4 regions of the Lentibacillus cibarius genome follow, and region 4 is predicted to be linked to each of the others. Evidence: riboswitches for the same ligand, from Rfam matches in the RefSeq annotation. Region 4 holds a riboswitch; each other region holds the start of a gene.
The links. A riboswitch is a leader RNA that binds a small molecule or an ion and turns the genes downstream of it on or off. The one in region 4 is predicted to bind S-adenosylmethionine.

Region 1 (7,588 bases), 2.3 Mb from region 4:
TTCAGCGCCATAACATGTCACCGGATAAAATTATGAACATTGGCAGCACGCAACCAATCAAGGAAGCTGTTAAAGCCGGTCTGGGAATTAGTTTATTATCCCAATGGGCTATCCAAAAAGAGCTGCAACATGGTGATCTGCAAATTGTCGAGGTAACAGGATTGCCTTATAGAAGACGTTTTTCAATTCTTACGACATCACCCTTCCAAACAAAGGCACTGCAAGTATTTATTGATCTGCTGCGTTATAATAAAGAATTGACCGCATTTAAATCAGATCGTGACAACTAAACCAGTAAAGTGTAATGAGATGCAACCAGTCAGGCATCCAGAGCGACTTTATAAAGAGCACCATTCCGGGCGGAAAAGTGCTCTAATACATCATTTAATCATTCGAAACACAAGCGGTATGCGGTAGCGTACTCCATTATTAGCTTTAAATAATGCAATGATGGTAAATACAAATGCCAAAATGCCTACAACCGGTAGTAATACAAAGCCAATCAGCAATATAACCAAAATACCACTAATAATGGAATAAACCGTAAACGATAAGAAGAAGTTAAAGTATTCCTTGCCATGATAATCAACAAAATCCGATTCGTCCCGTTTAAACAACCAAATAATTAATGGACCAAGCACAGGGAAGAATATACTGACTAAATAGATCAGCATCGCAAACATCCGTTCATCTTTTTCCGGCATTATTTCTCACCTCCCTTTTTATGATTATATGACACACCTTTGGACTCGTTTTAGTTCGGAAGTACATCTCCCCCCTTTTTCTAGTAGCTTAATCATTCGTCTAACGTCATGGTTATGTGCTATACTCTTTCATATTGCCTGCTAATTCATTTAGCGTATACCAGACAATAAGGTGAGGTTTCCATGCAAAAAGTTACCGTAATCTTGGTTGGCTTTGCAAGCGGATATTTGTTCAATCTTTTGCACATACCTGCAGGGTGGTTATTGGGCGCAATCTTTGTCGGGGCCATTTATCGTCTCTTCATAGCTGAAATAACGTTTCCACCGCTGCTCTTTGACACAGCACTTGCTATTATTGGTGTCAGCATTAGTTTATCCATCGAGATCTCCATGTTTCAACAAGTTGCCGGTTTCCTATTACCACAGCTTGTAGCCCTTGTGACACTTTTCGTTGCTTGCTTTTATTTAGCAAAGATTCTGGATAAGTTCTCTAACCTTGATACCAAGACCGCCCTGTTTTGCTGCTTGCCAGCGGGAGCTTCCGTGATGATTGCTCTAAGCAGAGCGTATAAAGCAAAGCTGAGTATTGTTGCCGCGTTTCAAAGCGTACGGATTATGATGTTAGTCTTTACCATCCCTCTTATTGCCGGGTATATTTCACCACTGCTGGATACAAACAAAGTTGATCATAGTGGCCTGGAAACAGCAGCCGAGAACAGCATACCAATGTGGGGCGCTATACCAGTATATATCCTCATTGTCATCGCAGCACTAGTACTTGCTGTTAAATGGACAATCCCGGTGCCTCGTTTATTTACGCTATTATTCTCGGTTTTTTCATTCATTCATTTGTCATTTCATTACCTGCGATGCCTGATGTAATGGTTGGCGGGGGAATGGCTGTACTTGGCGTTATTATTGGGGCTCGTTTTGACCGGGAATCGTTAGTGGAGTTTAAACATATTGGTTGGACCGGATTAGGAATATTGGCTTCCTTCTTTGTCCTTACTTTTCTAACGACGTTTATTTTCTACCTGATGACACCACTGAATTTTACAACTAGTTTACTTGCCATTGTGCCAGCTGGTGCACCACAAATGGCTTCGGTAGCGGCGCTTCTGGATCTGGATGCCAGTATCGTCGCAGCAATGCAAATTTCAAGGCTTGTTGTTATTATTATCGCAGTGCCATTGATTGTTCCCTTTCTTGTCAAACGAACGAGACAGCTATCTTAGTATGAAGCAAATGAATGGACAGATGAAGTCATGATTGGAGGATTATATGAGCGATCGAAATAAAGGTATCATTTTATTATTAATATCTGCATTCGGTTTTTCCCTGATGGCGGCGTGTGTTAAGTTGTCAGGCGAAGTACCAACCGTGCAAAAAACACTATTCCGTAATGCAGTCTCGATGATCATCGCCTTTGGATTTGTCCGACATTATAAGGAACGCTTATTTGGCAAAAAAGAAAATCAAAAATTTCTCATGTTGCGCTCTGCCTTAGGCGCCGCTGGAATCGTATTATATTTTTATGCAATTGACCACCTTGTATTATCCGATGCAGACATGCTGAATAAAATGAGTCCGTTTTTAACGATTGTTTTTGCAGCACTTTTCTTAAAAGAACGCGCAAGGCTTTTTCAAACGATGGCAATTATTATAGCATTCATTGGCACGCTTTTCATTATTAAACCGGAATTTTCCGTGGAAACTATTCCATATATTGCCGGTATTTTCTCAGCGGTTTTCGCCGCGGGTGCCTATACTGTTTTACGCGTGCTCGGTAATAAGGAGCAATTTTATACCGTTGTCTTTTATTTTTCCTTTTTCACCACCATGATTCTGCTTCCGTTTGTCATCATTTTTTATGAGCCAATGACATGGCAGCAGTGGGTTTATTTGCTGGCAGCAGGAATCTTTGCAACCGTTGGACAGTTCGGTATTACAGTAGCCTATAAATACGCACCGGCAAAAGAAATATCAATTTTCTTCTATTCAACAGTCGTTTACTCGGCACTGATCAGCATTGTCCTATTCGGGCAAGTTCCTGATTTATTAAGCGTTCTAGGTTATATCACCATTTTCGGTGCATCCTTCTACATGTTTTTAAAAAATAATGAGGAACACAGGAAACACCAGCACACGAACGCATAAGTGCTGGTGCTTCGTTTAATTTTATGTATACTCTCCCCACACCCTACAGTTGAAACAGGCCAGCACTCATCATACCCTCATGACAATTCCACCCAAGTTACTATGCATTTAACTATGGTTAGCTATGGTCTTTTTTGATATAATAAATTAAAACTAATCTTAGGAAAGAGACGGTTTTCAATATGAAGCTATGGAATAAATATAAACAGACTTCTTTCGTCATTAAAATGGCAATTGGATTTTCTTTTGGTATCCTGGCAGGCATTGTTTTCGGTCAGCAAGCAGAAGTCGTACGCCCGCTTGGAACATTGCTTATTCACTTGCTCAGCTTGATTGCAATACCAGTCATATTTCTCACCGTGGTGCTTGCTGTTGATAAGATGAACGTTACACAGCTTGGCCGAATGGGTGGTAAATTAATCCTATATTATATGACGACAACGGCTTTAGCGGTATTCATCGGACTTGGGCTTGCCTTATGGATCAATCCCGGGGAAAACTTATCATTGCCTGATACAAATGTAGATAAACCGGATACACCGGGTTTTTCGGAAATTCTATTAAAAATTGTCCCGAAAAATATTTTTGAAGCATTTTCTTCCGGGGACCTAATGGCCATTTTGTTTATTGCCGTTATTATTGGGATTGCCATCTCTAATATGAAGTTTTCTAGTGATAAAAAAATGCAGGAATATGGAAACCAGTTGGATACTGTTTTTGCCGCACTTAATGAAATGTTTTATAAAATCCTGTCAGGGGTGCTTTTATATGCGCCAATCGGGGTCTTCGCCATAAGTGCGTCCACTTTCGGGAGCCAAGGCTGGTCTACATTCCAATCCCTACTGAAATTTACAGCCGTCTTTTATATTGGCGTCGCGGTGCTTTGGGCAGTCGTGTATTCAGCGTTTCTGAAGTTTTCAGGTACACGCGTGGGGCACTTTTTCAAGCAGACAAAAGAAGCGTATGTCACCGCCTTCTTCACGTCAAGCAGTATTGCCTCCCTGCCTATTGCTATTGATTCGGCAAAAAAAGCGGGGATTTCGGAAACGACAGCCAACTTCACGCTTCCGCTAGGGGCTGTCTTTAATTCCGATGGCGGCGCGTTAAGAATGGGAGCTTCTCTTGTATTTGCAGCGAATGTAACGAATCTCAACCTTGCACCTGCTGACTTTTTACTAATTGTTTTAATTGGTACATTGTTGTCGATCGGGACAGCGGGAGTTCCAGCTGCTGGTTTGGTTACGTTATCTGCTGTCTTAAGCATGTTCGGGCTTCCGCTGGAGATTGTCGCATTAATTGCTGGCGTCGATGTCCTTATTGGCATGGCCGGTACAGCGTCGAATGTGATTGGTGACATTATCGGATCAGCTGTCGTGGACAAATCAGAACGAAAACGTGCAGCATAAACAAACGAGGCACCAGGGACATTCATAACCGTTCCGGTGCCTCGTTTTTGCTGCCTGTAGATTAACTTTGCGAATTGGCGATTACTATCAAAAGCAATCTTATTCCCTCTTGACTTTTATCCTAATTAGATGTAGCATGTATTTCATAACAATAAAATATTTCAGATTTCTTATCCAGAGAGGTGGAGGGACTGGCCCTTAGAAGCCTCGGCAGCAGACTTACCCAAAAAGTACTGTGCCAATTCCAGAAGCGTAATGCTTGAAGATAAGAGGAGACGCTAGGTTACTGTGCATATTTAAGCCTCTTCTTATTTTAAGAAGAGGCTTTTTAATATGATAAAAGTTAGAGGAGGAATACGAATGAAGCGCAGTTTGGAACAGCGATTGCAGGAAGGAACAGTTATTATCGGGGAAGGGTATTTATTTGAATTGGAGCGCAGAGGGTATTTACAGGCTGGTTCCTTTGTGCCAGAAGTTGCCCTAGACAATCCGGAAGTTTTAAAACAAACGTACCGGGACTATATGAATGCAGGCTCTGATGTCGTTTTGGCATTTACATATAATGCCCACCGCGAGAAAATGCGGATTATCGGTAAAGAAGAATTGCTGGAACCGCTGAACCGTCATGCCATCCGTCTAGCAAAAGAGGTGGCTAAAGAGCACCCCACAGAAGAAGCGCTAGTTGCCGGCAATATCTCAAATACTAATATTTTCGATCCAGAAGATCCCGCTTCCAAAGATGCTGTGCGAAGCATGTTTGCCGAAATGGTTTCTTGGTGCAAGGAAGAAGGGGTCGATTTCATTAACGGCGAAACCTTCTACTATTACGAGGAGGCACGCATTGCACTGGAAGAAATCCAAAAACAAGACTTACCAGCTGTTATTACATTCGCGATGATGGGTGAAAATATTTTACGAGATGGTTATACCGTAGAAGAAGGCTGTCGCCTGCTTTCGGAAAAAGGGGCACTTGTCGTTGGTATGAACTGCTTCCGCGGACCGAACACGATGCAGCCATATTTGGAAAAGATCCGGGAAAATGTGAACGGCTATGTAGCAGGCCTGCCGATACCATACCGGACAACCGACGAACATCCGACATTCTTTAATTTGCCTGATGGCGGCTGTAGTTGTCATTTACCGTTAGAAACCACATTCCCGACAGCACTTGATCCTTTATACCATAACCGTTATGAGCTAGCCGAATGGGCGAAACAAGCAAAAGATATCGGCTTGAATTATATCGGTCTTTGTTGCGGAGCTTCCCCTGCCATGCTGCGCGCTGTAGCAGAAGCAGTTGGCGTAGAAGCAATCAACTCCAAATACTCTCCGGATATGGAGAAACACTTCCTGTTCGGAAAAGACGAAACCTTAAAGAAACATAATGTCGCATATCGGACAAAGGCCTAACCAACAATCTCATCGGGAAACGCTATCGAGGCTAAAGCGTTTCCCGATAGTTTTGCTCGCGATTAGTACGTGATAATCATCAGGATGAAAGCCAGCAAGTTCAAAGCCTAAGGAATGTCCCAATCCTGCACAAGCCTTCGCAACACGCGCGCTTTTTCCTGCCGTTTTTGATACCACATAAATAAAACAGTAATGCCAAGCACAACCAGGCCACAAAGCGTGTATAGGGTCTGATAGCCATAACCTGCTACCACAAGTCCCCAAACGAATGATCCAACCGCAATCCCACCATCAAATAACATAAAAAAGGTAGCCGTTGCCTGACCGCTCCGTGAATGGTGTGTTGTCTGAATTGCCATCGTTTGAAAGCTTGGTAACAACGTGCCATATCCTAAACCAATCAAACCAGCGGATAACAGCAGCATTGCCGCTGTCGACGTAAAACCAAGCACAATAAGACCAACCGCAAAAATAAATAAACATGGAATAATAACATAATTAGGACCTTTTGTATCAAACGTTCTACCGAAAAATGGTCTTGTGCAAATCATTACAATGGCAAAGACTAAAAAGAAATAGCTTGCCGTCGCTGCCAAACCAATCGCATCGGCATAAACCGAAATAAACGAGATAACACTGGCATAAACCAACGCCACCAAACTGCTGATAGTGGCAATCGGCAATGCTTTTGGTTCGATTAAATCCGTTAACGTTAATTTTTTTGATGCAAACGGATGCGCCGGTTCCAAGTCAGCCGGCACATGCACCACAACAGCACAAATAAGTCCGATCACCATTAAACCGCTCATTATCAAAAATAACAATGAAAATGTACCAAATTGTAAAACGGTTAGCCCAATAAATGGGCCAGCAACAACAGCCAAATTCATCGCCATCGCAAAATAGCCAAGCCCCGCACCACGTCGTGCCGGTGGAATAACATCAGCAGCAATCGCCCCCGTTGCAGTAGTCGCCACACCAAATGTCAAACCATGCACAAATCGTAAAATCAATAGCGGGATAAATGACCCCACACCAACATAAACAAAACTCGTAACCGTAAATAGGGCCACACTTATAATAAGTCCCCGCTTTTTCCCGATTTTATCTAAAATGTTTGCGGAGAACGGTCTAATTAAAATCGCTGACACAAGCATGGTGGTTACAATTAACCCACCTTGTGCTTCAGATCCACCCAAATTTTGAATGACATAGATTGGTAACGTCGTTAAAAACGTATAATAAATCATAAATACCATAAATTGCGTCATCGATATCCCAATAAAACTTTTCGTCCAAATTGGTTCTTGCATTGCCTTTCCCATGTAATCCCCCCTGTAATCACGACTTTTACTATTTACACATTCCAACCCACTGTATCTTAAGTAAATAAATACATTCATAACATATTACAGATTAATTGTAGGATTGTAAAGATGATATCGTGTCACTTTTGATGATAGAAACCCCTTTAGAGAAACATCCAAAGGGGAAACGATAATATATTTTAAATCTACAAAGTAAAGCTGCTAACCATCCCTTTTTTAACACACAGTTATTACCGAACAACTAATACCGGAACTTGCGAATGATGAACAACATAGTGACTGACGCTCCCTAAAAATTCCTTAATACCTGTCAGTCCTCTGTTGCCAATCACAATCAAATCACAAGCCTGGTCGGCCGCATGTTGTAAAATGGTTTGGGGTGCTCTCCCTTCCACAGCATAATAATCTATATGGTTGGGAAGTGACGATAGTTTCTCTTTTGTTTCGGTGAGAATTGCGTCACCGTGTTCATGCATTGATTGCTGCATATCCTCAAAAACGTCTTCTATTACATAAGGGGTTTGCGGCAGTTCGCTTGCAAATAGCACATCAATTTGAATAGATGCATTCGTTTTGGCAATCG
Region 2 (7,588 bases), 510 kb from region 4:
GTTATTGTGTTCACAGTTAATTTAGGTTTAGCAGAGATTGACCGCCCGCAACTATTGCAGCGTGTTTTTGACAATAATTATATTGTTAAGTATTTAGGCGCGCCTAACTTTGCCGTGTTAAACACGGTTCAGACGGTGAAGGCCAGCGCGAAACGATCGATGGCTTCAAGTGACGATATAAAGGAAGTGGAAAACTATACGAACAAGAAATATGCTGAACCGAACGCCGAATACTTCGGGAAAGCAACGGGCAAAAACATTATCAAAATTCACTTGGAGTCGTTTCAGTCATTTCTGATTGATTATAAGCTGCACGGGGAAGAGGTAACACCGTTTTTGAATTCGCTTGTTCATGATAAAAGCAAGAATTTCACGTACTTTGATAACTTCTTTCACCAAACAGGGCAAGGTAAAACGGCCGACGCGGAATTACTGATGGATAATTCCCTGTACGGATTGCCACAGGGTGCTGCATTTGTTACCAAAGACACAAATACGTATCAGTCGTTGCCAGCTATTCTGGATCAAAAGCAGAACTATACAAGCGCCGTATTTCATGGGGATGAGAAATCATTCTGGAACCGAAACCAGATTTACAAACACTTAGGTGTGGACGAATTTTATGGTTCTAGCTACTATGACATGAGTGAAGAAAAGGTGGTCAATTATGGCCTGAAGGATAAACCTTTCTTTAAGCAATCCATGCCAGCACTTGAGAAGCTTGAAGAACAAGATGATCCTTTTTACGCGCACATGCTGACACTGACCCACCATTATCCGTTTTTATTGGATGAAGGCGATGAATCAATAGCACCTGCTGAAACCGGCGATGGTACGGTTGACCGCTATTTCCAGACAGCCCGTTATCTGGATGAGTCGCTGGAACAGTTTTTTAAAGACCTGAAGAAAAAAGGGTTATATGAGCATTCAGTCATCATGATTTATGGTGACCATTACGGCATTTCGGAAAATCATAATCGAGCCATGAGTGAAATCCTAGGTGAAGAAATCACGCCATTGAAAAATGCGAACTTGCAGCGGGTCCCCTTTATGATCCGTGTTCCGGGTGTTGACAGCCAAGGGATCAATCATGAATATACCGGTCAGGCGGATGTCATGCCGACGATGCTGCATCTGCTGGGAATCAATGCCGACAATTACATTCAGTTTGGTACGGATATGTTTTCTGACGAGCATAGAGACTTTGTACCGTTCCGCAATGGCAACTTTATGACCGAGGATTACAGCTATGTGAAGAATGTCTTTTACGATAATGAAACTGGAAAAGCGATAGAAGAACCGACCGCAGAAATGAAAGAATTACGGGATCAGGTCCATTATGAATTAAGCTTAAATGATGAAGTACTAAATGGTGACCTGCTTCGATTCTATGAACCTAGTAACGATTGGGAGCCGATTGATCCTAGTAAATACCAGTATGGAGAGTCTAATGAAGAAGAGAACCGATAGGATAAAAGAGCAAAAATAGCAAGAACCCGCTTCCCAATTAATGGGGAGCGGGTTCTTTGTAAGTAAGGGGCTTTGCGTAACTACAGCCGTATTCGTACTAAGATTATTCCTTTCCAAATGCGCTTACACTAGCTTCTTGCTAAATTAGCTACTTTTCCCCTAATCTGCTGCTTTTCTTCTTCCGGCCGGAAAAAGCGGATGGTAGCGATATAAAAGAACAAGATTGCCGCAAACATAAACAAACCAAACAAACCGTTTCGATAAAGCGGAGAAAAATAAATTATATTGACAAAACAACACACACCCCCTCCTATTAATCCAATATAAGCCAAGCAATCTGTTTTTTGCATAAACCAGTTTGCCTGACCGTCCATCAAGGTAACCACGATAATACTAACGATATTAATCGAACTCCCAATCCAGACGGGGTGAATTTGCAAGAAAAAGGCACTTGGATGCCAATCACCAAGGTAATACCATACTAAACCACTTGCAAAACCCGTGAATAGCGAAACGGCAACTGCACGCTTCGTAACGACAGGCCAGAATAGTGCTGCAATAACCGGTGCGAACGTTGCACTATTTCGTATCGTCCAAGCCAATACATTCCACCACGCAGATTGTTCCGTGCGCAGTAAGCCAAACACAATCATCAACACCGTTAAAAATAGCAATGAAATTTTGGTATAGGCGATCTGCTGATTTTCGGTTACAGCAGGTTTTATTGAACGGCTCACATCACGGCCAAGGCTGGTTGCCCCAGAGAACTGACAAGGACCTCCCCATCCCAGTGCACACGCCCATACACCTAGAAAAAATAAGCCAACAAGCGGTGCGGGGAGCACTTCCATTAAATACTGAGGAATGGCAATCAATCCCGTTTGTGCCCGGGGAACGATGACACTAGCCGAAATACCGAATAACACACCCCCAACGATGAAGGGGACAGCCATAAACCCAGCAATAATCAGTCCTTTTTGCCCTTCTTCCGGTGTCCGAGATGAAAGTGCCATCTGGAATGCAGCCTGAGCAAGGATAACGTTGACCAAGAAGGTGCCAAACCAGGCAACAATCACCTGCAATCCAACGTTGTCAAAGGTAAACATGGCCGGTTGTTCGTCAGCAAACGCAATTAAACCGTCTATCCCCGGATGAATGAAAAAAGCAATCACCCCAATGACGACCATCATTACAAATAAAATCATATTCATGGACTGCGTAAAAGCAAGCGACCACATTCCTCCCGCTTGCAGATAGATGAACAGCAAAATTGCAGTAAACGCAATCGATAGAGAAAGTGAAATACCTGTGAACACGTGCAGGGCCGAAGCAAACGCAATTGCCGTGGCAACTGACCACATCGGAAATGCAAACGCCGTAATTGACCCTGCAACTCCTTTAACCAGTCGCCCGTATGTATCACCAATAAGTCCGGAAACGGTAACTAACATTTTTTTCCGAAATGGACGAATGATCAAAAACGCAATGATAAAAATCTGCATCATTTCAGCAACCCCATACCATACAGCCGATATACCGCTTAAATACGATAACTCTAAAATAGAAATATAGGTGGAACCGGAAAATAATCCCGTTATGCAAAAAGCTACAATCCATTTATTGAAATTCCGACTACCAACAAAATAGCTATCCTGATTGGTCAAACGCCGCTTAGCGATTTGGCCGGCAATAATCAAAGCAACGGTATAACCAACCGTTAAGATAATAATCCATACACCATAGGATGTCATTGCAATCATCTCCTTTTAAACAAATCAATTTTCTAGATTAGTTAAAGCATTCCAGATTAAAAATTAAAAAACGAAATAAAAAAGCCCCCTTCCGATTATAAGAAGAGGACAGTACAGTTCCGGTGCCTCAACTTATCTTTCAGACCTTTGTCTGCTGGATTTGGCACAGTACTCAAAAGAGCCCGCTGCCGAGGTTTCAAAGGGCCAGTCCCTCCACCTCTCTGGATAAGAAGTTCACTTATTTAAATGTAGTAACACATAATTTACACGGTCTTGATGAATTGGTCAATAGTTAAATGAGTTTTTATTATAAATTTTTTAATAAATTAAATCACTAAGCAAGTTGTGATTGATATTTTAAAGCCAATGATTGAGTGCACTACCTATGGATCTATGTGCGGTTAGAGTGGTTTTTGCACTGGTACGTTTCATTTTCTTAAACAGAAAAAGTGTCATAAAAACACATATGACACTTTTTCCTATTGAGATTCGATTGTTATAGGGTAACATCTATAGAAGTTGAATAATACCGCAACCATGTTTCCCTTTTTCACATCTGTTATTGGTAATTACGCGGAATCGTTTCTTCCCATGTTTTACGGAAAATTTCCTCGCCATTGAGCAACGCAATCATGGTATTAGTCAAATAAAACGATGTAGCATCACTAGACATAGTACTGTCGGTGAGCAGCTTGGTATCCCAATCCTCACGGCCAACAGTCAATTCCCATTCACATCGAACATTAGCCGATAATGGATCACCGGACTTAATCGTGAACGTATTTTTATTTTTGCTGCCATGCCTGATGCCGTTCATCAGCAATCGGCGTTCCCCTTCATCCGAGTAGTCCTGCAATTGCCATGTATCCGTAACCGTGTCGTGAACAACATTACGTGTTCGTTGTTCGGCTCGTAAAATTTCCTTGTCGATTACTTGGGCCGTTTCCGGATTTTCAAATGAAATGCTAGCATCTGCCTCCGGTCGCGGCGTACGTATCGGTAAGGCTAATGTGGTTTCTTCACCGGTTAGCACATGCAATGTTACCGGTTCAGGCGACGGCCATGCTTGTGGCCAATACGTTGGTGCGAGAGAAAGTTCCAAGCTGTGTCCAGCCGGAATGTTCTGGCCTAGGGCATCCAACTTAACCGTTGCCTCATAAACTTTTCCGGGCTCGAGTGCTTCTGGGTGCTCATGGGACTGCAGATGATTTAAATTGAGCATGCCCCAGCTAATTAACGTCAACTCGCCGGTCGGAGCTTTATCACAAAGTTTGACAGCAACAAGTGCATTTGGCTGATCAGACGTGAATTTCATATGGAAGGTCGGTTCACCAAGTAAATCCACACCTTCTTCCAATGGATCCGTTGTAAATACAACCGTTTTACCATTTTCTAGACGTTGATCTGCAGGTAAATCCCCAGGCTCCCCAAACGGACAATAAACGCCTGCATACATCCCATGTTCCTGGACACTTGGCACAACAACTGTTTGCTCATCTGACGGGTTCTGTTGCAGTTTACCTTCTGCGTTCAGCCAATAATGACTTCTTGCTACTTGTGCGGATGGCCAGCTCTCATCGACAACCCATTTCCCTGGCCGTTCATCGTAAGTCACTTGCGGCAATTCACTATTTTGAATCCATGATATTAATTTTGGATCATCTTTCACGCCTGTATCGATGCCCTTAAGCCATTGATCCCACCAGCGCAGACATTCCTGTAAAAATCCAATAGTTGGCTCAGGAATGGCTACCTCAGGAAACTCATGTGCCCATGGTCCAATCAGCCCTTTAGAATAAGGTAGATTTTCCAATAGACGGAACACCCTATCTGTATACCCGTCTTGCCAGCCACTCACGGTAAAGACTGGTATATCCACCTTGGAATAGTCCTCATTAATAGACCCATGCTTCCAATAGTCATCTCTCGTCTGGTGACGCATCCATTCATGAACATATGGCGTTGTGTTTAAACGCTCCAGCCAATTATCCTTCCAACTATCGCCGACAACTTCCGGATCTTGCGGTCTTGCACTGTAAGCGAACATCGTAGACGCCCACCACAGCATATCTGATGCCAGTATATTGCCACCGCGGTAATGCACATCATCCGCATAACGGTCGTCAGTGGAACAAAGGGAGATGATTGCTTTTAACGCCGGATGCTGACGAGCGGCAATCTGCAAGCCGTTAAACCCGCCCCAAGATTTACCAATCATGCCGACATCTCCAGTGGCCCATGATTGCTGGCCGATCCAGTCGAATACCTCCAGGGCATCGTCATGTTCTTGTTTTAAATATTCATCCGGTAAATAACCATCCGAATTGCCGGTCCCCCGGATATCCACCCGAATGCTGGCATAGCCATGGCCGGCGAAATAAGGATGCCGGGCGGAATCGCGTATCGCGGTAAAATCATCTTTGCGGTAAGGCAAATATTCCAAAATAGCCGGAACCGGATGAGTCTCCGCATCAACGGGCAGCCAAATCGTTGCAGCAAGGCGGCTGCCGTCGGATAATGGAATCCATACATGATCCAATTTTTTAATTTCTCGTGGAAATTCTGTCTTCGTTGTTCGGTGGTCAGAATCTGCTATATTAAATACCATTGTTGTTTCAGCTCCTCCTAATGTACTGCAAATGCTTCCATCGGTTATCAGTAGAAAGATGGGAATTGTTCAACTATTTCTGGTCTGAGCGTTGTTTAACCACGTCCGTATTCGTACGTAATTAAATGTTGTTTTTCCGGAACGACAATATCGATAATACTTTTCCTAATAAAATACATCGTTCTCTTGGCTGCTTCTTCTTTGTGAAATTTTTCCTGAGATTAAGCAAATTCATCATCATGCCTGTCCAAATAAGCATCGTTAAGTCAGCGATGTATTCAAGATCTGGCTCTTTAATAAATTCCTCGTCAATTGTTTTATGAATAAATAACGAGCTTCTTTTTGCAATATCGTGATGCGCAATAATGGATTGTACCTCGTCGGATAAGTCAATCAGCTCATTTTCATAAACCTCATAATACATCTGCATCATTTCTTCCGGAATTACTCCAAGATTTTCAATGTATAAAAGATAATAGACTTCTGGAAAATGAAACGAATGACGACAAAAACATTCCCAAGCGTACAACCATTTTTCTACGGTGTTATTGCCTTTTTCCATATAATTTGGCAAATCATGTACATAAGAAGTGGTATAACGCATCGCTGCAAAAAATTTTAAATGGGACAGATCCCGAAAATAATTATAAGCAGTTGAACTTGTATATCCAGCTCGATCAGCAATTTCTCTTATCCTAATATTGTTCAGGCCCTTTTCTTCAATTAATTCTGATGCCGCATCCAAGAAATATCGCCACATTCGGGCAGTCTGAATCCTCTTTCTTTCATTGGCCATCATCAACTTTCCCTCCCATCCTCGCTTTTACATAACACAGACTTTGTGGCAACATACAAACTAGTCATACTTAAGCCAGACGCTTTTTCGTCTTGCGTTCAACTGTACCTAGTGCTAAATCAGCAATAATTGCTATGAGTGTAGCCGGTATTGCCCCAGCATAAATTTTGACGTCGGATTGCAAACTAATCCCCGAAACAATCTCCTTTCCAAGTCCACCGGCTCCAATATAAGGACCAATGGTTGCTACAGAAATCGCGATCACTGCTGCCAGACGCAATCCTGCCATCAAGTAAGGAATGGATAAAGGGAATTGAATCTTAGCCAGTAGCTGCAACGGCGTCATGCCAATACCTACACCGGATTCAATAATGCTATCATCCACTTCCCTAATGCCAACATACGTATTTTTAACGATTGGTAAAAGAGAATAGAGAAATAGACCAATGACGATGGTTTTGAACCCAAATCCGAGATAAAGCATCAGAATCGCCAGCATGGCAAGACTTGGTATCAACTGCAAAACATTCGTAATCGATATGATAATTGGAGCCAATTTTTCAAACCGAGCTGCCAGTATGCCGAGTGGAACACCGACAACGAGGGAAAGTCCAATACCATAAACGACCATCAGAATGTGTTCAATTGTTAGTGCCAATAATTCATTGTAATTCTCAGTCATATACGTGACCAAGTCAGTAATAAAAGTCATCAGCATCACCTTCCCCTTTTAATCAAGCATACCTTTCTCCTGTAGAAATTCTTTAGCAACTTCCTTTATTTCACGTTTTTCAATATCCACTTGATAAATTAGATTCGTCATTTCTTCTGTGCTAACCACATCAACAAGTGACTGAAGACATCACCGATTTCATCATACTCATTGATAACGTCATTCGCTGCTACAAGAGATGCTTCATAAGGAGGGAAGAAATTCTTGGTATCTTCCAATACCTTCAGATC
Region 3 (7,588 bases), 2.4 Mb from region 4:
CCTCGTATTTTTTCTTGTATGATTCGTCTCTTAATTCACCCTTTTCCTTAGAGTATCGAACGATTAAACTGTTTTTATCGTCAGTTGGTGAGTGGCGGATTTCCGCTAACGTAATAGGATAATCGTTCATTTTAGGGATAAACACTTTCGTCCCCAATGCTTCATTCACTTGATCTTGGAAGGAAACTTTTTCATCATCTGATTGCGATGAACAAGCAGATATTATTAGTAACAGTACAAATATCACAAAAATGGTGTATTTCTGAAACATAATTACCCTCCCTTTAACCGCGGTATATTAAAGTCCATTGACATTTAAGTTTAAGAAACTTTATCACTTTAAGGTAATTCAGATCTACTACAAAGCTGTCCCTATTCTTTAATATAGAGCAATAATCCTTATTAAAGCATTGTGCCCAATTCAGGCGCAAAATTATTAGGTTATCACGCGCCCATTGCTCATTAGTTAAATATAGGGCCTTTATCATCCTAAAAGGTATTTATTTTCTCGCTCTTTCGCTTCCCTTCTGATGACATCCATTCTATAATTCCATAATAATCATCTATATCTGTAAGCCTTATTTCTTCCCCTTTAATCATAGGTATTTCCTGTGTAGCACTACCAGTTTCTATATTATTAAAATTTGATACCGAGCTAACATTTTTCATCCCTTGTAATTCGACCTTTTCATCATTGATAACTGCAATCATTTTAAATGAAATATAATCAGTAATATTCCCCTCAGCTTTGTATTGTAGTTCTCCATTTCCAGCGAATATTTCGTTATCTTCAATTTTCAATTCATACTCGTTTAAACTCCAATATTTACTATCACCATTGAATGAATTCCGTTGTATCTGTTCCTTCTCCTTGGATAGCTCTTCCACTTCACAACCTGTGATTAACAATACCAGTAGTGAAGTTATAACAAAGATAAAACTATTTCTTTTCAAAAAACATCGCCCACCTAAAATACTTAATTCAAATAAAACTCTATTCAACTAATCATTATACACACCCAATTTTTTCTTAAATACCGGGGGCGTTTTTGCTACATTATCACCGATCAAACTTACATCCCCTTTCAATTTCACCGGTGTCCTTTTAATAATCTAATTGACGCAAATATAAAAGAAGATGATCTCCTTGCTCTTTAAGTGTGTACTTACGAATTTTACTGTCTATCCTTTTTTGTTGTTTGCTATCTTTACTAAGCCAGTTTATGAAATGAAATAAAGGACTAGATAATAAGTTTGCTGTACCACGAGAACCTAATTCAAACCCCATTTGTTCTTTCTCTGTCAATGGTAATTGTGTATTTTCCAGAAATTTTCCTTTGAAATACTTCGGAATTAATATATATGGCTCTTTATTCTCTAATGCAGAAAGCAGCTCTTCAGCATTACCGGCAACAAAGTGATTATTCGCTTCATCTGTTTTCATGTTTATTCCTCCCCTTGAGCCTTTTTAAGATAACTATGTTCATGCTCGAATTTAACACATAACTTTCTGGATTATTTCCTTATATTAAATTTGGACGCACACTTCTACTCAGGAAGTACCCGGTCGTATGGGTATGATGTATGGAATGGACGCCAAGTCTTATTCTGGAATGGCGTCCACTAATGGATTAGCTAACTTTCTAACGTAAATTTACACATCAATCCTTTTTTTATATTAAACAGCATTTTACTTAAGTCATTGACTATTTCATTATTATTCAATATTTTATCAAACCGCTGAAGATGGGAAATTATTAATATTACATCCCTGGTGGTATTTGACCCATGCCCCTATATTTAAGATTGTCTTGTTCCAATTCTTCCATAGACTTTTTGCGATCGTTGGGGCTTTTTCCTTCCCATTGTTTTGATGGATTCTGACGTTCAGCCTTCCATTTTCGGAACTTTCTCCAACTGATAAAACCGAAGAGTGAGGCAAGGAATCCAATGTAAAATATCGTTATCCCCATAAATCTCTCCCCCTTTATTATAATAATAACTCATTTTTAAAATTGTGTTAAATTTAACATAAAATAGTGGACCACCAACTATTCATTGACATTTCTGTTATCGTGTAGTACACTTTCTATCAATCAACTAATTTCATATTACTTATCCAGAGCGGCTGAGGGATCTGGCCCTATGAAGCCCGGCAACCTGCAGAAATAATTGTAAGGTGCCAATTCCAGCAAATCGCGTTTCAAGCGTTTTGAGAGATAAGGTGTTCGGACTAACGCCTTCCAAAACGGAGGGTTTTTTTATTTTTATATGAAAAAATGCCGAGCAGCCTAAGGTATCTGTAACGGGAATACCATTCTACTATTTTCCAAAACCCTTGAATCCACAAAAATACAACAAATAGGGGGAAGAGAAATGAACACATCAGATTTGAACAAAGGACGTGCATCGGCTTTAATACCATTTATCATTTTTCTGTTTCTATTTATCGGCTCCGGTGTAGTCAGTGGAGACTTTTATAAGCTGCCGGTACTTGTTGCGGTATTTATTGCTGTATTGGTTGCATTGTTCATGAATAGAAAAATAGATTTTAACGAGAAATTGGATTACCTGACCAAAGGGCGGGACATCCGAACATTATGCTTATGGTCATCATTTACCTGTTGGCCGGTGCATTCTCTGCAGTTGCCGAGGGGGTTGGTGCTGTTGAATCAACCGTCAATCTTGGTCTGACGTTCGTGCCTGGAAGCTTGCTGATTGTTGGCTTGTTTGTTATCGGCTGCTTTATTTCGATTTCCATGGGAACTTCTGTCGGAACGGTCGTTGCGCTTGCCCCAATTGGTGTCGGTCTCGCCGATCAGACTGGGATGAGCACGCCATTAATTTTAGGCGCTATTATCAGTGGTGCGATGTTCGGGGATAATTTATCCATTATTTCGGATACAACGATTGCTGCTGTGAGAACACAGGCTGTCAAGATGAGCGACAAATTTAAGGTGAACATCTTTATTGCCCTTCCAGCAGCCATTGTGACTGCCGTCATTTTTGGTGTCTTGACTTGGAATGCCGGCGGATCGATTAGTGGAGATCACCCATATGATCTGGTCAAGGTGCTACCTTATCTTGCTGTTCTCATTTTTGCCGTTGCTGGTGTCAATGTCATATATGTGTTAATCGGTGGAATTGTGTTCGCTGGAGCAGTTGGATTTGTTTACGGGACTTTCGATGTGATGGGATTAATGAAGCTGCTTGGCGATGGCATGGCCGGTATGCAGGAGTTAGCCTTGTTAGCCGTTTTACTTGGTGGACTGATTGAACTCGTTCGCGTGAATGGCGGGATTGATTTCCTACTGTACACGATTAGTAAGCGAATTAATTCAAGAAAAGGTGCCGAAGCTGGTATTGCCGGTCTTGTCAGTGTATTTGACGTATCAACCGCTAACAACACCATCGCCATTATCAGTGTTGGCTCATTAGCGAAACAAATTTCCGAACGATTTGGGGTTGACCTGCGCCGATCGGCAAGCACGCTGGATATTTTCGGAAGTGCTTTTCAAGGGATTTTGCCATATGGCGCCCAACTGCTGGCGGTCGCTGGCGTTGCTTCCATATCACCCGTTTCGATCATGCCTTATTGTATCTACCCAATACTGCTCGGAATCGCCGGAATCATCGCTATCGTAACAGGGTACCCACGTTTTTCGGCTGGGAAAAACAACACAGCATTGCACGATCAACATAGCGCAACGGAAGTATAAAATCGTTAAAAAGGAAAACGATGTGCCATTAATTAGAGGCGGACGACGCACAACCGCGCCACGACACATCCCCCCCGAAAAAGAAAAGTACTTTTCTTTTTCAAGGGGCGTCGTGTGATGATCAGTCAAATTATTTAACCCCCACCTTCACGTATGTAGTTTAACCATGTTTAGCAGTGGGGGTATACAACTTGTTAGTTAAACTCGCTTTTCCCCATTCCCTTTCATCCACGTGCGTGTCCGTTTAGCATATCAAGATATCTCTGGTTCCAGGTATTGCATGACTTCCTGCACCTCTTGTTCGCCTGCAGCTTCCCATCTGCTTTTATCCGTGATGTTTCCATCCTTATCGAGAGGTTCTTGAAATTGACTAAATCCGGTGGTGGTCAACAAAGCGTTTTGATCCCATTCAAGACCAGTGTTGACGACATGCTTGATTACATATGGTGTACGAAACTCCAGATAAGCATCAGGCTTGTCCAGTTCCCCTTCCAAAACACTGAAAGGGACTCGAATATAAATCGTTTCGCCGCCTTCCCGGCACAACACCATATCAAACTTCCCACGGTCATATTCCCAATTCCCACATAATGTATAACCATTGGACCGAAATACCTTGAAAACATCCCCAAAAAAAGCCCTTTTCCCTTCAATCTCTGTTTCCAGTTTTAACATGGCACTTTCACTCCTTGTTTCAAATGTGTCATGTATAGTTTTAACGAAAACTGGAATGAAATACCTCTCAACAAGGATAATTTTAGAAAAACGCGGAGTTCAAGACATGCCAAAAACATTTGTAAAAGCTGCATGGATTATGGCATTGCTTTAGGATTTTTTGAGGATGACACATCATAATCCGTATAAATGGCATATCAACTAATAAAAAAGACTCCTTTTCTAAGTAAGAAAGCCATTTGTTTGGTTACCTCTTCGACCATTAGGCCTAAGCTAAGTATGGCAACTCACTCTTTTTATCGTAAAAATGGCATCTCTGGTGTCAAAGTTAGGCATTTATATGCAAGAGACATTCTCAACAGAACGCCTCTTGCAATTACAAATTAATAACCGTATCCGCCGTATCCTCCAAAAGAAGTACCGACAATGATTAACAGTATAAACAAGACGACAATGAGGGCGAATCCCCCACCATATCCACATCCTGCTGACATTTTTTGTTCCTCCTTCCTAATCGAATTCACTTCTATCCTATGGAAAAAAGATTCATGTTGATTGGACATATGCTTATAATAAGAAATCTAGTGTTTTATCCCTATGGAAAATGTTGTCGATTGGTTAAAGACAAAACGAAAATACGCTGGACCACCCCCAGCCCCCGGAGTAATCGGTGAAAGCCCATATAGGATTCTTATTCATCAGACATTATGCCTGGGGTTATAAAAGGCCTTTACACTTTAAAATTACCCAATTTTCCAGTGTAAAACCAATGTCCTGCATATAACTTTCCTATTAGAGAAAAATAACACCACGAACATATAAGGAGGCACCAACATGACTGAATATGACGACAAGGGATTGCCACAGGAATCGAAATCGTACTGGCTAGAGGGTGTCGATCTCCCGGCTTTCCCTAGTTTAGAGGAAAATAGGAAGGTTGATGTTGCGATTGTTGGTGGTGGGATCGCAGGTATAACCTCAGCCTATCTACTAACTGAAAAAGGATATAAGGTAGCTCTGCTCGATTCGGACACATTACTACATGGAACAACAGGGCATACAACAGCAAAAGTCACAGCACAGCATGGTCTGATTTATGATGAACTCATTCAAAATATTGGTGAAAAGAAAGCAAAAAAATATTATCGCGCCAACCTGGAAGCTCTTCAATTTATTCAAAACATGGTAGAACAACAGGAAATAGATTGTGATTTTAGGAAACAGGATGCGTACCTTTATGCCACATCTGATGAAGATATACACAAGTTGAAAAAAGAAGCAAAGGCTTACGACAGACTTGGTATTGACGGAGAACTAATTGACAGCTTACCCTTAACAGATATCAAGGTAAAAAAAGCGCTTGTTATGAAAAATCAGGCGCAGTTTCACCCAACGAAATATTTATCCAAATTGGTGCAAAAAATGCATGCCAAAGGCGCCTATATTTATGAAAACACCACCGCAGTCAATATTAACTCGGATAAAGAGACCAAAGTCATGACACGAAATGGAAAAGAGATTAAGGCGGATAAAGTGCTCGTCTGTTCCCATTTCCCTTTTTATGAAGGCACAGGATTATATTCCGCAAGAATGCACGCCAGCCGATCGTATATTTTGGCAGCAAAAACTAAAAAGAAATTTCCCGGCGGCATGTACATTAGCGTAGGCCAGCCGACACGCTCCCTGCGTTCTGTTGAAATAAATGGCGAAAACATGGTGTTGATTGTTGGTGAAAGCCATAAGACCGGCCAAGGGGAAGACACCATGAAACATTACCAGGCTTTGGAGGACTTTGGACAAAAAACATTTGGACTCGATCAGGTTGTCTATCGCTGGTCGGCCCAGGATCTTATCACACTTGACAAGGTTCCTTTTATCGGAAAAATAACCGCCAATCAACCACATACACTCATCGCAACCGGCTTTAGAAAGTGGGGGATGTCTAATGGAACGGCAGCAGCCTTATTACTGACGGACCTGGTAACAGGGGATGGAAATACCTATGCTGATCTATTCACGCCATTAAGATTCAACGCAAAACCTGGCCTAAAAAATATTCTAGTTGATAATGCCAATGTTGTCGGTCAGCTGGTCAAAGGTAAGATAGAATTACCCGATGACAAACTTAAGAACTTATCTATCGACGAAGGTGCTGTTATTATGATAAAAGGGGAAAGAAAAGGCGCCTATAAGGATAAGCAAGGAAATGTATACGTTGTTGACACTACCTGCACGCATGTTGGCTGTGAGGTAGGTTGGAATGGAGCAGAAAGAAGCTGGGATTGCCCGTGTCATGGTTCTAGGTTCTCATACACCGGGGAAGTCATCGAAGGTCCCGCGGAAACGCCCTTGAAAAGGTATGATTATCATATGTTGGATAACCTTACATCAAAGGATTCCGGATATTAAGGTAGCGGATGGTCTGCCATTTGCCCCAAGTTGAAGCAAAGATTAAACAAGGGGTATTTTAACCAAAAGTTAATTGATACATGTTGTCACGAATATATATTACAAAAGTTGCGCCTGGATCATCAAATTGGTCCGGGATATCGGCTTGCTTTGTCTTAACTTAAGACCATTAATGGAATCCATACTAAGGCTTCTCCCTCAGCACCGTCATTGGCACAGGACGTGCTAATGCAAGCGCCAGGAAAGGACGTCACGTTCTTAGCCTGGGCGCTTGCCCCTTTGTTCTTAGTTCACCACAAAATCTGTCTTACTGTACCCTTCTTTCGTCTTCACCACATCAAGCCGAGCCGGGAAGATTGTCTTCAAATCCTGCACGTGGGAAATGACACCAATCATACGGCCGGATTTTTGCAGGTCGATTAATGTCTCGATCGCTTTGTTCAATGACTCTTCATCAAGTGATCCGAACCCTTCATCAATAAACATCGTGTCAATCCGGATATTCCCTTGAAAGCTCTGGATCACATCCGACATACCCAATGCTAGACTTAGAGACGCGTTAAACTTTTCCCCACCTGACAAGGATTTGACATCCCTCGTTTGGCCGGTATACGCGTCATGAACATCAAGCGCCAGACCACTCTGTTTACCGTGAGACTCCTGCCGGTCGCTTCGCATCAGATAAAATTGGCCATTGGAGAGGTCTTTCAGCCGTCCGTTGGCTGCATCGATAATCCGCTCCAAGTATTCAATCTGCAAATAACGTTCAAAGGAAATCTTTTGCT
Region 4 (7,588 bases):
AACTTTTAATAGGGGTCGGGATGTTGTCGAACAGTTTCAAGGAGTCCGGTTCCCGGTAGATATTGTAACCGCCGAACAGTTCATCAGCTCCTTCGCCGGATAAAACAACTGTGACATGTTTCCGTGCTTCCCGTGCCACAAAATATAGAGGAACACAGGCTGGATCGGCAAGTGGATCATCCATATGCCACATGATTTTTGGAAGTTTCTCCACATACTCTTCAGGAGTAATGCGGTAAGCGATATTCTCAACCCCTAGTTTGTCTGCTGTCTCCTTGGCAACATCAATTTCAGAATAACCTTCCCGTTCAAAGCCAACGGAAAATGTCTTTATATCCGGGTTGAATTCTTTTGCCATTGCCGCAATGATGGTGGAGTCAATACCACCGGACAAAAACGATCCGACCGGAACATCACTGCGCATATGCACATTGACTGAATCATACATCACATCTTGAATACGCTTCATCCAATCCTGTTTGTCCATTAGTACCGGATTGAATGATGCCTGCCAATAGCGATATTGTGTCATCTTTTCCGTCGGTTTTTTTATAAAGTAGTGCCCTGGTTCTACTTTTTGGATTCGTGTTGTCATCGTCATTGGCTCCGGGACAAATTGGAAGCTCAAATAGTGCTGCAGCGCCTCCGGGTTAACTGCTTCATTTTCCGTCATGAAGGAAATACTCTTCTTTTCAGATGCGAACACGGTTTCTTCATCCGTTTCCCGGTAAAATAACGGTTTAATGCCGAATGGATCGCGTGCACCGTAAAGTATTTCGTGTTCTTTATCCCAAACAAGAATCGAAAACATCCCACGCAAATGTTCAAATGCTTTTTCCCTGTATTTTTTAAACAAGGCTGCAATGACTTCAGTGTCCGATTCTGTTGTAAACGAAAAGCCTTCTGCTATCAGGTCACGCCGCAATTCAACATAATTATAGATTTCTCCATTGAAGACGAGCCAGATTGCTTCATCATCAAAACTTAACGGCTGCTGTCCACTATCAAGGTCGATGATGCTTAAACGTCGGAATCCAAGCGATACATACGCATCATGATAATAACCTTCATCATCAGGGCCTCTATGTGTCATCAAATTATTTCGCTGTTTAAAAGCAGTTTTTTGTTCTTCACTTGGTGTAGCTGGGTTGCTGCGTATCATGCCAATAAAACCGCACATTTTTTTGCCTCACTTTCCATCAGTTGCATCTTTCAAATTATACCACAAACCAAACAAGTATAACTACGAAAAAAGGCAAAAATCGACCTTATCGCCATATACACAGGGCATTAGAAAAACCCAATATCCGCCTTGTCTTATAGCGAATACCGAAGTTTTTATTAAGGTCATCCATATAATACTTTCTGACGTTACAGAAAAGGTGCAGACAAGATTCTGCACCTTTTTCCTTTATCGGTTTTTCACCAATGCCTGCAACTCATCTACTTTGTCGGTTTTTTCCCACGGGAATAAAACATCCGTCCGTCCAAAATGACCATATGCGGCAGTGTTTTTGAAAATTGGCTTCCGTAAGTCCAGCATGCGTATGATACCTGCCGGACGAAGGTCGAATGTTTTCCGAATGGCATCCACAAGCGTTTCCTCGTCCATCGCACTGGTGTTAAACGTATTTATAGAAATTGATACTGGCTCAGCAACACCGATTGCATAGGCAAGTTGCACTTCGCATGTTTTTGCCAAATCTGCGGCAACAATGTTTTTTGCAACATACCGTGCTGCATACGCGGCTGAGCGATCCACTTTCGTCGAATCCTTCCCACTGAATGCCCCGCCTCCATGACGTGCATAACCGCCATATGTGTCAACAATAATTTTTCTTCCCGTCAGACCTGCATCACCTTGTGGGCCGCCAATAACAAAACGCCCTGTCGGATTAATGATATAATTGGTCTCATCGTCCAGTAAATGCGCCGGAACAACCGGTTGGATAACATATTCAATCATGTCTGTTTCAACCTGTTCCGGAACAGCATCTTGATGGTGCTGTGCAGAAATGACGATAGTATCAATTCGCACCGGTTTGCCGTCTTCATCGTATTCAACCGTTACCTGTGTTTTACCATCAGGACGCAAATAGTCCAATATGCATTCGCTGCGCACATCTGCCAGCCGTTTAGCCAGTTTGTGGGCGAGCGAAATTGGCAATGGCATCAATTCCTCTGTTTCATCACAAGCATAACCGAACATCAGCCCCTGATCGCCGGCACCAATCGATGCTATTTCCTCATCACTCATTTTTCCGAGACGTGCTTCCAGTGCATTATCAACGCCACCGGCAATATCTGGCGACTGTTCATCGATGGCTGTAAGCACGGCGCAGGTTTCAGCGTCAAAACCGAATTTGGCGCGTGTATAACCTATATCTTTAATGGTCTGGCGTACAATCGCTGGAATGTCTGCATAGGTTGTTGTTGTAATCTCCCCAGAAACAAGCACCATTCCTGTCGTAACGTTTGTCTCACATGCTACTCGAGCATTGGGATCTTTGGTAAGTATTTCATCAAGTATCGCATCTGAAATCTGATCGCAAATTTTATCCGGATGGCCTTCTGTCACCGATTCAGATGTGAATAATCGACGCTTTATAGCCATATGGCTATCCTCCTTGGATTTTGATACGGAACTCCTTCTCTTCAGTATATCTCAACCTGTTCGTTTCTTTATCAAACAAAAAAACCTTTCCTGCGTCCCGAGGAAAGGTTGAGGCCTTTCGCTCTTATTGTTCAAGGTCTTGGCCTTGCACCAGTTTAGCACCTTTTCACATTCGTGACGGTTGCCGGGCTTCAATGGGTCTGTCCCTCCACCACTCCGAATAAGAGAGTATCCGCTCGACAAATATCGTAACGAATCCCCCTATGGGATGTCAACTTATTTATTGGGATGCAGGAACATTGACACGAAAATTTCATATATATAACCATAAAATAGTATGGACTATTATTTAAAATGTGTTATACTAATAAACAGATTAAATTGATAAGAGTTATTTATACTATGAAAATAATAAAAAGGTAGGTATGCCAAATGAAAACAAAAGAAGACACATTGCTGACTAAAGATTTGTTAACACATGAAAATATCCATTCAAACTTAACTGTTCCACATTTAGTTGAAAAAGTATTGTCGCGTGATGAAGGCGTTTTAAGTTCGACAGGAGCTGTCAGTGCTACAACAGGAGAATACACAGGCCGTTCCCCGAAAGACAAATATATTGTACGTGATGATACTAGTGAAGATGTTGATTGGGGGGAAACCAACCAATCCATTGATGAAGCTTCCTTTGATCAACTGCTAAAGAAAGTGACTGCCTATTTGCATAGTAAAGATGAATTATTCCGATTCCAAGGTTTTGCTGGCGCAGATGAAAATTACAGGCTACCGATTCAAGTAATCAATGAATACGCATGGCATAACCTGTTTTCCCGGCAGCTGTTCATCACACCAACAGAAAGCGAATTGACAGAGCATCAACCGGAATTCACGGTAATATCCGCACCGACATTCAAAGCTGACCCGGAAGTAGACGGGACTAATTCCGAGGTGTTTGTTCTTATTTCTTTTAAAAAGCGGATTGTACTAATCGGCGGAACCGAATATGCCGGTGAAATCAAAAAATCCATTTTCTCTATCATGAATTACCTTTTACCCAAGCGTGATGTGTTATCCATGCACTGCTCGGCTAATATCGGCCAGGAAGGTGATGTAGCGCTGTTCTTCGGTCTGTCCGGAACCGGTAAAACGACACTTTCCGCTGATCCTTACCGGCGTCTGATTGGAGACGATGAACATGGCTGGAGCCCTAATGGCGTCTTTAATATCGAGGGTGGATGCTATGCCAAATGCATTAATTTATCCAAGAAAAAAGAACCGCAGATTTATCATGCCATCCGGTTTGGTTCCGTCTTGGAAAACGTTGTCCTTGATAAGACGTCACGCGATCCGGATTATGATGATACGTCCCTAACGGAGAATACACGGGCAGCATATCCGCTCGAAAACATCAACAATATCGTTTCACCTAGTGTTGCCGGACATCCAAATACCATCATTTTTCTGACCGCAGACGCTTCCGGTACCTTGCCGCCAATCAGTAAACTGACAAAAGAACAGGCAATGTATCATTTCCTAAGCGGCTACACAAGTAAACTAGCTGGAACCGAGCGTGGTGTCACCATGCCGCAAGCAACATTTTCTGCCTGCTTTGGCGCACCGTTCTTGCCTTTAGCACCATCAGCATACGCCGAAATGCTTGGTGAAAAAATTGATCAATATAATTCAAATGTATTTCTCGTGAACACCGGGTGGACTGGTGGGCCATATGGAACGGGTGAACGCATTAAGCTTTCCTATACAAGGGCAATGGTGCATGCAGCACTGGAAGGCGAATTAAATAATATCGAAACAGTTACAGATTCCATTTTTGGCTTAGCTGCACCGATGCATGTACCGGGGGTTCCGGATGAGGTACTGATTCCAAGTAATACTTGGTCCGATAAGGAAGCATATAAGGCAGAGGCACAATCATTAGCCATGAAGTTCCATGAGAATTTCCAAAAGTTCACACAGGCAAGTGAAGCAATCCACAACGCAGGTCCGATTTACAAAGGGTAACAAACATTTCGTTTCCTCATCCCAAAAGGATTTTATATATGAAGGAATATAGTTGGCTTATGCCGGCAACCGGTCTTCCTTATGGAGGCCGGTTTTTTTCTGCGTCAGTAGGAAAGACTTTTAGACAACTGGGGTTACAAATCTTCCACATCCTACTTCGACGTACTAGTGCAGGTGCCCGCACAGGATGTGACGGTTTTAGCCTGCAAAGGCGTTTATACCTTTGTTCCTCTCCGGACGAGTTCATATGAAAAATGTTCGGTCGTTAAAGCCCTACAATCTCCCAACAAACTAGTCGTTTCTAGGCATTCACACATTTTTACCAACCACATATGATAAAAAGTATAACACAATCTTTATGCAGAAAGGAACGAATGTTATGAGAAAGCGTTTCTGTACCGCTTTATTAGGTTGTCTCTTGCTTGTTTTTACTGCTGCATGCGGTTCAGGGGGAACGTCAACGGTCAAACTTGCGGAAGTAACACGATCACTTTTTTACGCCCCACAATACGTCGCAATTGAAAAAGGTTTTTTTGAGGAACAAGGTATCGACATCAAGCTCCAGACAGCGTGGGGTGGGGATAAAACGATGACCGCACTGCTATCAGATGGAGCAGATATTGCGCTTGTCGGATCGGAAACATCTATCTACGTGCAGGCACGAGGTTCTAAAGACAAAGTCATTAACTTTGCTCAGTTGACGCAAACGGATGGTACTTTTCTCGTTGCAAAGGAACCAAATCCTAATTTTGAATGGCAAGATCTTAAAAATACTACATTCTTAGGACAGCGTGTAGGCGGTATGCCGCAAATGGCTGGAGAATATGTATTGAAAAAACACGATATTAATCCAGAAACAGACTTGAACCTCATCCAGAATGTTGATTTTGCTAACATACCAGGTGCTTTTGCTTCAGGAGACGCACAGTATGTCCAATTATTTGAGCCAACCGCCAGCACATTTGAAAAAGAAGGTAAGGGACATATTGTTGCCTCGTTCGGTAAGGAATCCGGTCATGTACCATATACAACATTCATGACCAAAGAAAGCTTTATGACGAATAATGAAAAAACCGTAAAAAATTTCACAAAAGCAGTCCATAAAGCCCAAAAATGGGTGCAAGAACACAGTGCAAAAGAAATTGCCAAAGTGATTCAGCCTTATTTCGAGGACACAGAACTGGAAATCCTGGCATCCTCCGTTGACCGCTACAAAAGCCAAGGTTCATTTGCACTGGATCCTATTCTTGACAAAGATGAATGGAACAATCTAAAAGATATTATGGATGAGGCCGGTGAACTACCTGAAGATGTTCCATATAAAACACTTGTTAATACGCAAATTGCTGAGGAAGTAATTGGCGACTAAGGAGGGGGAACAATGTCATTTCTTACCTTAGATCATGTTTCACACCACTATTTTTCTAAAAAGAATTATACAAAAGCCCTCGACGACGTCACGTTTTCTATCGATGAAGGTGAATTCGTTGCATTACTGGGGCCAAGTGGGTGCGGAAAATCAACCATACTCTCCATCATTGCCAGAATCGTCGAACACACTACCGGTAATATTTATGTAAACAATCAGCCACTGCACCAATCCGATTTGGATATTGGCTATATGTTACAACAGGATTATTTGTTCCCTTGGAAAACAATTATTAATAACGTATTGATTGGACCTAAGATTAGACATGATGATTCACAAGAAACAAAAGAAAAGGCGGTGAATCTGCTCGAACAAGTCGGGCTTTCCAAGATAAAGGACAATTATCCAGACTCCCTATCTGGTGGAATGCGGCAGCGGGTAGCGCTTGTACGCACATTAATTACCAACCCAAAGGTACTATTATTAGATGAACCATTTTCAGCACTTGACTATCAAACAAAGCTGAAGCTAGAGGACTTAGTTTGGGATCTTCTCCAAATTTACAAGAAAACGTCCGTTCTCGTTACACACGACATTGGGGAGGCAATTGCCATGAGCGATCGTATCATGCTCATGGATGCAAACCCAGGTTCTATTGCCAAAACATTTGAAGTGCCTGTTGAATTGCGCAATGAAAAGCCATTTCTAGTACGACGACACCCTAAGTATCAATTTCTGTTCGATAAGATTTGGGGAGAATTGAATAAAAATGAGGCAGTTCCTGAGCAATCCAAGGTGGTGACATCCTACAATGAGACGTGAATCCGATCAGCAACTGTTTGCAAACTATCAGCTTAAAATAAAACGCGAAAAAAAGTTTGTCTTTACCTGGCAGATTCTTATACTTGTTGCCTTTTTTGGTCTATGGGAACTTGCCAGCAATATGAATTGGATTGACCCGCTTATTTTCAGTTCACCTTCTGAAATTTACCATGTTCTAATTGAGAAATTCACTAATGGATCCATGCTGACACATCTTCAAGTAACATTGTTCGAAACAGTTTTAGGCTTTCTGATTGGAACCATATGCGGCATTATCCTTGCAACAATCTTATGGTCGTCAGAGAAGTTTTCGCGTATTATGGATCCCTATTTAGTTATTCTGAATGCTATGCCGAAAGTTGCCTTGGGTCCTATTATCATTGTTGCCATGGGTCCTGGCTATCTATCGATAATTGCAATGGGAGCCATTATTTCCGTCATCATTACAACATTAGTAGTTTACTCTGCATTTAAAGAAGTGGATCATAATTATATCAAAGTATTAAAAAGCTTCAAAGCAACCCGATGGCAAATTTTCAGAGAGGCTATTTTCCCGGCCGCTGTTCCGTCCATGATTTCCACGCTGAAAGTGAATGTCGGTCTATCTTGGGTAGGGGTCGTTGTCGGGGAGTTCCTTGTATCCAAAAAAGGACTTGGATACTTGATTGTTTATGGATTCCAAGTGTTCGACTTCTCCCTTGTTATGTCAAGTTTGATTCTTATTGCCGTATTTGCGGCGCTAATGTACAAAGTCGTTGAACAAA

Region 1: linked by a shared signal. The riboswitch ahead of FFL34_RS14245 (homocysteine S-methyltransferase family protein) and the one ahead of metK (methionine adenosyltransferase) in region 4 are both predicted to bind S-adenosylmethionine.
Region 2: linked by a shared signal. The riboswitch ahead of FFL34_RS05525 (sodium:solute symporter family protein) and the one ahead of metK (methionine adenosyltransferase) in region 4 are both predicted to bind S-adenosylmethionine.
Region 3: linked by a shared signal. The riboswitch ahead of FFL34_RS14720 (Na+/H+ antiporter NhaC family protein) and the one ahead of metK (methionine adenosyltransferase) in region 4 are both predicted to bind S-adenosylmethionine.

What each region holds. Positions count from the first base shown of each region.
Region 1 is NZ_VCIA01000001.1:2,899,948-2,907,535, reverse strand. It holds gene FFL34_RS14275 (LysR family transcriptional regulator) at 1-290, shown strand, start outside; gene FFL34_RS14270 (DUF4870 domain-containing protein) at 381-704, opposite strand; partial or broken gene FFL34_RS14265 (AbrB family transcriptional regulator) at 888-1,939, shown strand; gene FFL34_RS14255 (DMT family transporter) at 1,986-2,861, shown strand; gene FFL34_RS14250 (dicarboxylate/amino acid:cation symporter) at 3,044-4,267, shown strand; SAM riboswitch class I at 4,435-4,539, shown strand; gene FFL34_RS14245 (homocysteine S-methyltransferase family protein) at 4,628-5,677, shown strand; gene FFL34_RS14240 (MFS transporter) at 5,785-7,002, opposite strand; gene FFL34_RS14235 (universal stress protein) at 7,236-7,588, opposite strand, start outside.
Region 2 is NZ_VCIA01000001.1:1,140,537-1,148,124, forward strand. It holds gene FFL34_RS05520 (LTA synthase family protein) at 1-1,470, shown strand, start outside; gene FFL34_RS05525 (sodium:solute symporter family protein) at 1,599-3,221, opposite strand; SAM riboswitch class I at 3,351-3,453, opposite strand; gene FFL34_RS05530 (CocE/NonD family hydrolase) at 3,781-5,829, opposite strand; gene FFL34_RS05535 (TetR/AcrR family transcriptional regulator) at 5,951-6,628, opposite strand; gene FFL34_RS05540 (ABC transporter permease) at 6,696-7,337, opposite strand; gene FFL34_RS05545 (glycine betaine ABC transporter substrate-binding protein) at 7,445-7,588, opposite strand, start outside.
Region 3 is NZ_VCIA01000001.1:2,991,603-2,999,190, reverse strand. It holds gene FFL34_RS14740 (hypothetical protein) at 1-271, opposite strand, end outside; gene FFL34_RS14735 (hypothetical protein) at 490-954, opposite strand; gene FFL34_RS14730 (hypothetical protein) at 1,106-1,444, opposite strand; gene FFL34_RS14725 (hypothetical protein) at 1,764-1,973, opposite strand; SAM riboswitch class I at 2,113-2,226, shown strand; partial or broken gene FFL34_RS14720 (Na+/H+ antiporter NhaC family protein) at 2,377-3,719, shown strand; gene FFL34_RS14715 (YugN family protein) at 3,972-4,394, opposite strand; gene FFL34_RS14710 (YjcZ family sporulation protein) at 4,778-4,888, opposite strand; gene FFL34_RS14705 (FAD-dependent oxidoreductase) at 5,229-6,803, shown strand; gene FFL34_RS14700 (AAA family ATPase) at 7,089-7,588, opposite strand, start outside.
Region 4 is NZ_VCIA01000001.1:631,968-639,555, forward strand. It holds gene asnB (asparagine synthase (glutamine-hydrolyzing)) at 1-1,180, opposite strand, end outside; gene metK (methionine adenosyltransferase) at 1,412-2,614, opposite strand; SAM riboswitch class I at 2,736-2,841, opposite strand; gene pckA (phosphoenolpyruvate carboxykinase (ATP)) at 3,047-4,633, shown strand; gene FFL34_RS03205 (ABC transporter substrate-binding protein) at 5,013-6,002, shown strand; gene FFL34_RS03210 (ABC transporter ATP-binding protein) at 6,015-6,824, shown strand; gene FFL34_RS03215 (ABC transporter permease) at 6,814-7,588, shown strand, end outside.